Regions from separate parts of the Cytobacillus sp. SAFR-174 genome, predicted to be linked through region 2. Evidence: riboswitches for the same ligand, from Rfam matches in the RefSeq annotation. Region 2 holds a riboswitch; each other region holds the start of a gene.

Evidence for each region. Region 2 has a riboswitch for cobalamin ahead of cobJ (precorrin-3B C(17)-methyltransferase). Riboswitches for the same ligand answer to the same signal wherever they lie in the genome.
Region 1: linked by a shared signal. The riboswitch ahead of ACTHRG_RS18360 (helical backbone metal receptor) and the one ahead of cobJ (precorrin-3B C(17)-methyltransferase) in region 2 are both predicted to bind cobalamin.
Region 3: linked by a shared signal. The riboswitch ahead of ACTHRG_RS10900 (ribonucleoside-diphosphate reductase subunit alpha) and the one ahead of cobJ (precorrin-3B C(17)-methyltransferase) in region 2 are both predicted to bind cobalamin.

The regions. Positions count from the first base shown of each region.
Region 1 is NZ_JBQCMZ010000020.1:36,540-39,820, reverse strand. It holds gene ACTHRG_RS18365 (hypothetical protein) at 146-922, shown strand; cobalamin riboswitch at 1,004-1,208, shown strand; gene ACTHRG_RS18360 (helical backbone metal receptor) at 1,375-2,334, shown strand; gene ACTHRG_RS18355 (FecCD family ABC transporter permease) at 2,300-3,281, shown strand, end outside.
Region 2 is NZ_JBQCMZ010000021.1:56,104-59,384, forward strand. It holds gene ACTHRG_RS18895 (GerAB/ArcD/ProY family transporter) at 1-314, opposite strand, end outside; gene ACTHRG_RS18900 (hypothetical protein) at 683-964, shown strand; cobalamin riboswitch at 1,016-1,192, shown strand; gene cobJ (precorrin-3B C(17)-methyltransferase) at 1,426-3,048, shown strand; gene cobK (precorrin-6A reductase) at 3,058-3,281, shown strand, end outside.
Region 3 is NZ_JBQCMZ010000008.1:157,223-160,503, reverse strand. It holds gene ACTHRG_RS10910 (heavy metal translocating P-type ATPase) at 1-1,600, shown strand, start outside; gene ACTHRG_RS10905 (hypothetical protein) at 1,620-1,748, shown strand; cobalamin riboswitch at 1,870-2,063, shown strand; gene ACTHRG_RS10900 (ribonucleoside-diphosphate reductase subunit alpha) at 2,198-3,281, shown strand, end outside.

The DNA of each region.
Region 1 (3,281 bases), on a different contig from region 2:
AAACGGATTAAAAATTTTTTCTCATCTGGAAAGATATTTTCAGATATTTTTGCTACAATAAGAGGATAAAATACTGGAAGTTTGGCAGACAGTTTCATAAGAAGCTGTCTTTTATCAATTAGGCTACGGTTCGGGGGTTTCGTCATTGAAAAGAAGGAATCAAACTATTCGTGATCTCATCTACATCCACCTTAATGAACAGGATCAGTATGTGATGACTTATGGAATTGAGTTTGCAGAGTTTGCCCAGACTCTTTCAGATTCTATTAATAATCTGCTGCTGTTAAAGCATCGTTTTGAACATGGGGACTTTAATACTCACACGATGTTCGATTATGTATCAAGGGACAAGCTGGGCAGGCTGGTTGGGGATGATGTATACGGCTATGGCGATTTTTGCTGGATCGACTTCGAGGAAGAGGAAGCGGTGAATGAGCTTCCCGGCCAGACCATTGCGGAACTTCTTTATCTCGGCCATGTCAAAGAACATCTTAAGCTGCCTTTTTACAATTATCTGAGCAACCGGTATGTGTACCTTGCTCATGATGATGGCTGGTTTAACCGCACATATTACCGCGATCTGAACGATTTTTACCGTATGCTTGGAGAAGTGATCCCCGGGAAAATGGAACAGATGAAGGTAGAAAAAACGCTCCTTGGCATTAAAAAGAAAAAGACGTATCCTCCAATCACCAGAGATGTCCTGCTTTCATTAAAGCCCCTTATGAAAGAAGGAGCGGTCCTTTCCATTAAGGATATTGAACAGAATCGGGTCAGGATTGAGATTCCTATTTGGATTATTGGTGATTTTGCGAATATGGATGATATGTATGATGAGTATGAAGCCATAGTGAAAGAGCCATGTGAGGCGAAGATTGTGTTCGATAAGAAGACAAGGGAATGGAAAATATACTCGCGTTAGAATTCTGAACTTTTTTACAACATTCAGCAAATTTCTATTACTTTTTCTGCGGGATGGTGTATAATCGGAAATAGAAAATTTTATAACCGCAATAGAACAGGTGTCTTCTCAAAAGGGCTTTAAAGCAAGCGCTTTTGAAGACTTAATAGGGAAGCTGGTGAAATTCCAGCGCGGTCCCGCCACTGTAAATGGTAGCTGTCTGCAAATCCACTGTACACCCAAGTATGGGAAGGAGCAGAACGCATTGACCATGAGCCAGGAGACCTGCCTGATTCTTAAGCACCCATAAACCTACGAGGATAGGGAGGTGTTTGGTCCGGCCATCTATTCTGCATTTTTTAAATGACCATACCAACATCTCCTTGCCGTTCGAGGGGATGTTTTTTTATTTTAAAACGGTGGTGACAGGCACCACTCGAATTCTGTCGAAAGTTCTAGGAGGATTGCTGAGAATGAGAAAGTTTTATGCATTTTTATTAACTATGCTGTTTGCTGCAGGATTGCTTGCAGGCTGCGGCGGGAGTGCTGAACAGCCAAAAGAAGAGAAAAAGGTTGAGGAAGGGCAGAATGCTGCATTTCCTGTAACGATAAATGACGCGCTGGATAATGAAGTGGTCATTGAAGCCAAGCCTGAAAGAATCGTTTCCGTGATTCCAAGTAACACTGAAATAGCATTCGAGTTGGGGCTGGGAGAAGAAGTGGTTGGGGTCTCCGACTTTGATAACTACCCGCCAGAAGCCGCAGAAAAGGAAAAGGTTGGAGGCTTGGAATTTAATGTAGAGAAAGTGATCTCTTTAAACCCCGACCTTGTTCTTGCCCATGCTTCAAGCGCACAAAGTTCGGAAGCAGGTCTTCAGCAATTAAAGGATGCGGGTGTGACCGTCCTTGTTGTCAATGACGCGAAGAGCTTTGATCAGGTTTTTGAATCCATTGAAATGATTGGAACGGCAGCGGGAGAGAAAGAAAAAGCAGAAACACTTGTGTCAGACATGAAGAGCCAGCTTGAGGAAATCAAAACAAAAGCGAATGGGATAAAAGAAGAGGACCGCAAATCGGTAATGGTTGAAGTTTCACCTGCTCCAGAAATCTATGCAGCAGGCACTGAGACATTTATGGACGAAATGCTGAGTGCCATCAACGCGGAAAATATTATTTCGGAAGAAGGATGGCCGAAGATGGATCCGGAAGCGATTATCGAACGAAATCCGGACGTGATCATCACAACTCATGGCTATTACACTGAAGATGCTGTCGGCAATGTCTTAAGCCGGGATGGCTGGCAGGATATTACCGCAGTGAAAAATAAGCAGGTTGCCGATGTTGATTCCGATATGGTAACCCGCTCTGGCCCTCGTATTATTGAAGGAGTCGAAGAACTTGCAAAAGCAGTATATCCGGACGTATTTAAATAATAAATTACTGGCTTATGTAACAGCAGCAGCTTTCCTGCTTTGTGCCATGCTGATGGGGATTTCAATTGGAACAGTGTCCATTCATCCCATGACGATCATCAGAGTAATAAGCGCTGAGATTTTTCCCTTTGTTTCATTGGAAAACACAGATAGCATGCATGCAAATATCATTATGGACATCAGGCTTCCGCGCGTATTGCTGGCAGGCTTGGTTGGGGCGTCTCTTGCCATTGCGGGAGCCGCCTTTCAAGGTTTATTAAGAAACCCGCTGGCAGATCCATATACCATTGGAGTTTCTTCCGGGGCTTCACTCGGTGCAGTTTTAACCTTGTTCTTTGGCTTATCCATTCCCTTTGCAGGAATGTTTACGCTGCCTTTATTCAGCATCTTATTTTCCTTTTTAACCATTTTTGCTGTCTTGCTTTTTGCGAGAAATATTGAAAGATCCATGAAAGTGGAAACGATTATTTTAACGGGCATTATCTTCAGTTCTTTTCTTGGCGCTCTAATTTCTCTGATGATTGCTCTGACTGGTGAAGAGCTAAGACAGATCATCGGCTGGCTTCTTGGAAGTGTGTCGATGAGAGGCTGGGCGTATATTAACATTATCCTTCCCTTCTTTGTGATAGGTGCGGTTCTTCTGTTAGTAAACAGCAAAGAGCTTAATGCTATGAGCTTCGGAGAGGAAAAGGCCCGGCATATCGGGGTGGACGTTCAGAAGAGAAAGATGATGGTCCTGATAGCAGGCTCCATCTTAACGGGTGCGGCTGTTGCTGTGTCTGGAACGATCGGGTTTGTCGGACTTGTGATTCCCCATCTGGCCAGGATGTTATGGGGACCGGATCATAGGCATTTGCTGCCGCTATCCATTCTGGTGGGAGCAGGTTTCCTTATTATTGCCGATCTGGTTTCACGGACGATCATTGCCCCTGCCGAGCTTCCGATCG
Region 2 (3,281 bases):
ATGGCTAAGACATACAAAAAAAAGTAACCTATGAAAATGGAACTGATTGCTTTGCCGATAAAATTGCCCAGAAGGTACTTATGGGCTGTCACAAAATCACCATCAACCGTTTCGGCAATTTTATAGTTCATCCAAAGGATGACATGTATGCAACCCCCGGCAAACAGGATGGAGATCCAGGCATCATAGCCTGCATCCTTTGCGATATCTCTCTGATAGCTAAGAACCCCAATGCCAATTTGCATGGACATAATTAAATAAAATACTAAAAATGGGGATATCTTCAATCTGTCTGGTATTGGCTGCTCCTTTATTTGGTTCACCTCCGTTTCATGATTTGGTATCTGGCTGTGGTAAAACTGAGTTCCCACTCCGGCGTTATTCATCAACTTTTTATCTTGTGTTCTTTTTTTGCTAAAGGGGGTAGGCTGTTTATTAAAGTAAGACCAAAGCGTACATTTGTTTTTTGACTATATTAAAAATTTATTGGAATAAAAAGATTTTTCCCATACCTCATGCTGGACTTCATCCTTAATCCTGTTTAGTCATAAGTAAATCACCATTATTTTCTGCATTACTCTTAATATTACCGGTGCTGGAAAACTTATGAATGGAAGGCAATAAAAAGTGTGGCGGTACATAGTTACAACATCCACAAAGTTTCCTTTCTATCATTTGGGGAATGTCTGTCATCGCAGATTCTGCCCAGTTTTCTTCTGCAGTTTCAGAAGTTTCTGAAGTTGAGTATGTAGGAACAGCCCTGACTTTTCAAATGTGTTTTGGTTTCCTGATCACTATATTTTCTATAAACCTTATTCCTATTATTCAGAGGTTAGTTGGCTGGGAATGGGTCTTTGCCTCTTTAGCGATTGGACCGATTCTTGGAATGGTTTCTATGGTCCGGTATAAACGGCATGAATTTTATAATGCCAAAGCTACTAACACAGCATTAAAAAAATTATGAAAAAAATAATATGTCAAAATTGGTCATTATATGTTATATTAGTAAAAAATTAATATATCAATTTAAATAAGTGCTCACTTTGTGAGGTAAAAGGGAAACCAGTGAAAGTCTGGTGCAGCCCCCGCTACTGTAAGAGCTGATGAAATTACAAAGCCACTGAGAAATCGGGAAGGTGTAAGAGTAAGAAGAAGCTTAAGTCAGGAAACCTGCTTATTTAAACGACACTTGCTTTTCGGAGGGAGAAGTATAGGCGGGACAATTATGATCAATTGTTTTTGGGTTTCAGTATGCTTATTTTTATACTGTCATTTCATATGCCTGTATTCCTTTGAAAAGGAGTGCAGGCATTTTTTATTTTGCAAGAAGCATTGAACTTTGAGAATTAGATGGCGCAGGCCGCCTGCTCGAGCAGTACGGCAGCAGACATGGCGCATGTGCATTTCTTAATTGGAGGTAAGCCTATGAAAAAGGGAAAAATCTTTGTTGTCGGCTTTGGTCCGGGCGATCGTGAGCATATAACCAAGCGGGCTGTGGATGCGCTGCAGCAGAGTGATTGCATTATTGGCTATAAAACTTACGTAGATCTGATCGAGACATACGTAACAGCAAGTTCGATTGTCAGCACAGGGATGACTGAAGAGGTATCCCGTGCGCAGGATGCAGTGAAAAGAGCGGAAGCCGGCCAAATTGTTTCTGTGATTTCGAGCGGTGACTCGGGCGTTTACGGCATGGCCGGCCTAGTGTATGAAGTGCTGATCGAATTGGGCTGGAAAGAAGAAGAAGGAATCGAAGTGGAAATTGTTCCTGGCATCTCTGCGATTAATTCATGTGCGAGCTTACTGGGTGCACCTGTCATGCATGACTCCTGCACCATCAGTCTGAGTGACCATTTAACACCCTGGACGGTAATCGAAAAGCGCATTGAAGCAGCCGGAATGGCAGATTTTGTCATTGCATTATATAACCCGAAAAGCGGCCGGCGGACACGGCAGATTGTCGAGGCACAAAGGATTCTATTAAAATATCGTTCTCCTGATACACCAGTGGGGCTTGTGAAAAGTGCTTACCGTGAAAATCAGAATGTCATTCTGACGACACTGGCGGAAATGCTTGATCACGATATAGGCATGCTGACAACAGTTGTGATCGGGAATTCCTCCACTTTCTTTTATGACAATAAAATCATTACGCCGAGAGGCTACCAGCGCAAGTATACGCTTGGGGAAGAGAAGCAAAGCTTAAAGCCGCATCAGCGTTTAAAAAAGGAAGCGGAGCCATGGGCATTAAATCAGGAAACCGGGGAAGCAGTGCCCGGCTACGAGCAAATTGAAAGCAAAAAACAAGAATCCAGTTCACTGAATATGGCTTTAAAGGCTTTATCAATGGTGACGAAATCGGAGATTGACCAAACACATTTGGTGCAGCAGCCAATCGAAGATATTTTTGAATTTGCGGTTTCGCCTGGTGTAGCCAATAAATTTGTTACAGCTGACCAAATGCGTGTACTGGCAGAAGCTGTTGGCGAGAAAGGCACCATGGAATATACACCGGATCACCGATTCTTAATCAAGATTCCAACCGGACGGCCACAGTCAATTGTGGAAAAACTCGAACAGCATGATCTGACAGTCATGCCGGTAGGTGATGTTCTAAATGTAAAAGCCTGCGATTTTTGCTACGGGGAGAAGGCAGAATCCATTCCATATGCAGAGGAAATTGCAGCTGAACTTGGCGGCTTAAAGCTACCAAAGGAACTGCATATTGGCTTTAATGGCTGCGGTATGGCCTGTTATCGGGCGGTATTTGATGATATCGGCATTGTTTACCGCAAGAAGAAGTTTGATTTATTTATCGGGGCAAAGCCGGTTGGCCGTACAGCCCATGCTGCCCAGCCGGTGGCAGAGGGAATTGAGCCTGAACAGCTGGTGCCGTTATTAAAGGAGATTATCGAAGAATACAAAGAAAATGCGCATCCGAATGAACGGCTTTTTAAATATTTTAAGCGCGTGAAAAAAATTCAGTATTTTACCTATCAGGATATGAGCTCCAAGATCGAAGTAGAGCCGGCACCATGCGGGGATTAGGAGGATCTCATGATTTTATTTTTAGCAGGCACAAGTGATGCGAGAGCATTAGCCATTCAATTGAAAAATCAAGGTTATCCCTTATTGGCAACCGTTGTCACAGAATCGGCAGCTGACAGCTTGAAAGCTGAAGGCATTTCTTATAAAGTGGGTCGGCTGACAGAAAATGACATGATTGAACTGATTCAGATGCAAGAGGTGACCACTGTGATTGATGCCAGTCATCCCTACGC
Region 3 (3,281 bases), on a different contig from region 2:
ACTGTTTGAAGCGAGGGCAAAGGGGCGTTCTTCTGAAGCAATCAAAAAGCTTATGGGCCTTCAGGCAAAAACAGCAACTGTCTTGAGGGAAGGGGAAGAAATTGAAATTCCCCTTGAAGAAGTTATTACTGGAGATATCATATTTGTAAAACCGGGTGAAAAAATTCCGGTCGATGGTGAAATTATCGAGGGACAGTCAGCATTGGATGAATCCATGCTGACGGGGGAAAGCGTACCTGTTGATAAAACAGCAGGCGACACAGTCATCGGCTCCACCATTAATAAAAATGGCTTCCTGAAAATTAAAGCCACTAAAGTTGGCAAAGATACAGCACTGTCACAGATTATTAAAGTAGTTGAAGAAGCGCAAGGCTCCAAAGCGCCCATACAGCGAATGGCAGACAAAATCTCCGGGATATTCGTTCCGATTGTTGTGAGCATAGCAGTGGTTACATTCCTGGTATGGTATATATGGGTAAGTCCCGGTAATTTTGCAGAAGCACTAGAAAAGTTGATTGCCGTCCTGGTGATTGCATGTCCATGTGCCCTGGGTCTGGCTACGCCAACTTCTATAATGGCTGGTTCAGGCCGGGCAGCGGAATATGGGGTTCTTTTTAAAGGCGGGGAGCACCTGGAGCTTACACATGAAATCACTACAGTCGTTCTTGATAAAACCGGAACCGTAACACATGGCAAACCGGTTTTAACGGATGTGATTACGGAAGGTAATGTTGAAGAAAGGGCATTTCTCCAGCTTGTAGGATCTGCTGAGAAACAGTCTGAGCATCCATTGGCCGAAGCAATTGTAAAAGGGATAAAGGATAAAGGAATCAATCTTTTTAATCCACAGGAATTTGAAGCTATTCCCGGCTTTGGGATTAAAGCAAAAGTGGAAGGCAAAAACCTTCTAATCGGTACAAGAAGATTAATGGAAACATACGATATAAATGTCCATTCAGCCAAGCAGGAAATGGAGATACTTGAGGAAAATGGAAAAACGGCAATGCTAGTTGCAGTCGATGGCAAATATGCAGGTATCGTTGCAGTGGCTGATACAATAAAAGAAACATCCAGAAATGCAATCAATCGCTTAAAGCAATTGGGGATTGAAGTCATTATGATAACGGGAGATAACAAACGTACGGCTCAGGCAATAGCTGAGGAAGTGGGGATAGACTCTGCAATTGCAGAGGTTCTGCCTGAAGGCAAGGCAGAAGAAGTAAAAAAACTTCAAAACCAGGGAAAAAAAGTCGCCATGGTCGGCGATGGGATAAATGATGCCCCTGCACTTGCTGTTGCTGATATAGGAATGGCGATTGGAACCGGTACAGATGTTGCGATGGAAGCAGCAGATATTACTCTAATGAGAGGGGATTTAAATAGTATCGCAGACGCCATTCTAATGAGTAAAAAAACCATAAGGAATATCAAACAAAATCTTTTCTGGGCATTTGCATACAATACACTTGGCATCCCAGTAGCTGCCTTAGGGTTCCTTGCTCCCTGGCTTGCCGGCGCAGCAATGGCTTTCAGCTCCGTATCTGTCGTTTTAAACGCACTTAGATTACAAAGAGTAAAAGTAAGTGAAAAAAACGTTTAATTGAAAGGGGCAAATTTAAATGAAGAAATGGGCAGGTGCAGCGATTGCTTATCTGGTGCTTGTAATGGCTGGTTATGCGGCATATGATTCTTTCTGGGCTAAGCCAGAGCCGATACCTCATGATATTGAAATCGAAAATCATGAATAACAAATGACCGGGCAGAGGGAATCCCCCTCTGCCCATTTTTGGCAGATTAATAATTGTAATTTATTTCTCGATATGATAGAATTCTCTACAATATATAGTATGGATGTTCTAAAGTGAAAACTACATATAGATCGTGATTGGTGTCCTATATGGACTTAATAGGGAATTCGGTGAAAAACCGAAGCTGTCCCCGCAACTGTAAGTGCAGACGAAAAAAGCATGCCACTGTACAAAACGCTTCATGGCGCTAGTATGGGAAGGGCTTTTAGTAGAGTGAAGCACAAGCCAGGAGACCTGCCAGGGCGATCGAAAGTTTCTTATCTTCGGGGATTGAGATGATGAAACGATCGCGTAATGGCCGTCTGTTCATCTGCTTCCTGCTATTATACTATCGTTTGATCCGCTCATTTTCCGGGCGGATTTTTATTTTGCCTTTAGGAGGAAGTAAGATGGTCCAAACCATACAGCCGATAAAAATTTTAGAAGAACTTAAGACAGAATTTCCACAGCTCGACATTGGGCAGCTATTAAAAAGGAAAGAAGAAATGAGTCAGCTGGGAGCGGAGGTCATGTATGACCAGCTTATACTGGATTGTTTATCATTTATCAGCATTGAAGAGCCAGATTGGACGTATGCCGCTTCACGTCTGCTTCTTAAAAAGCTCTATAATGAGTCCGGAAAAAACAGAGAATGCGGGCCGGATGATTGTTACACACATTTTTATACGCTAATTGAACGTCTGACCGCTTTGGGAATTTATGAACAAGATTTATTAGATGTGTATTCAGAGGAGGAGATAAATGAGCTGTCCTATTTTATTAGGAAAGAAAATGACCGTTTATTTACATACCTGGGGCTGAAAATGCTGGCAGATCGGTATCTTGCCAGGGACAAACAGAAAAACCTCTATGAGCTTCCACAGGAGCGGTTCATGATCATCAGCATGGTGCTGATGAAAAAGGAGCCGAAGGAAAAGCGTCTTGAGCTTGTTAAAGAAGCATACTGGGCAATGAGCGGGTTGTATATGACTGTTGCCACTCCAACACTCGCTAATGCAGGGAAGAACTGGGGACAGCTTTCAAGCTGTTTCATTGAGACCGTTGATGACAGTCTTGATTCCATTTATGACAGTAATACCGATATTGCATCACTGTCTAAAAATGGCGGAGGAATCGGAGTATATTTGGGGAAAATCCGCAGCAGAGGCAGTGATATTAAAGGATTTAAGGGGGCATCTTCAGGGGTGATTCCCTGGATGAAGCAGCTGAATAACACAGCGGTCAGTGTCGACCAGCTTGGACAAAGGCAGGGTGCTATAAGCGTCTATCTGGATGTCTGGCATAAAGATATCTTCCCGTTTCTTGATGCAAAGCTTAATAATGGAGATGAAAGGCAGCGAACACATGATTTATTCACAGGTGTCTGCATTCCTGATTTGTTTATGGAAAAAGTGGAAAGCCGAGGGTATTGGTATTTATTTGATCCCCATGAAGTCCGTACAATCATGGGCTTTTCCCTGGAGGATTTTTATG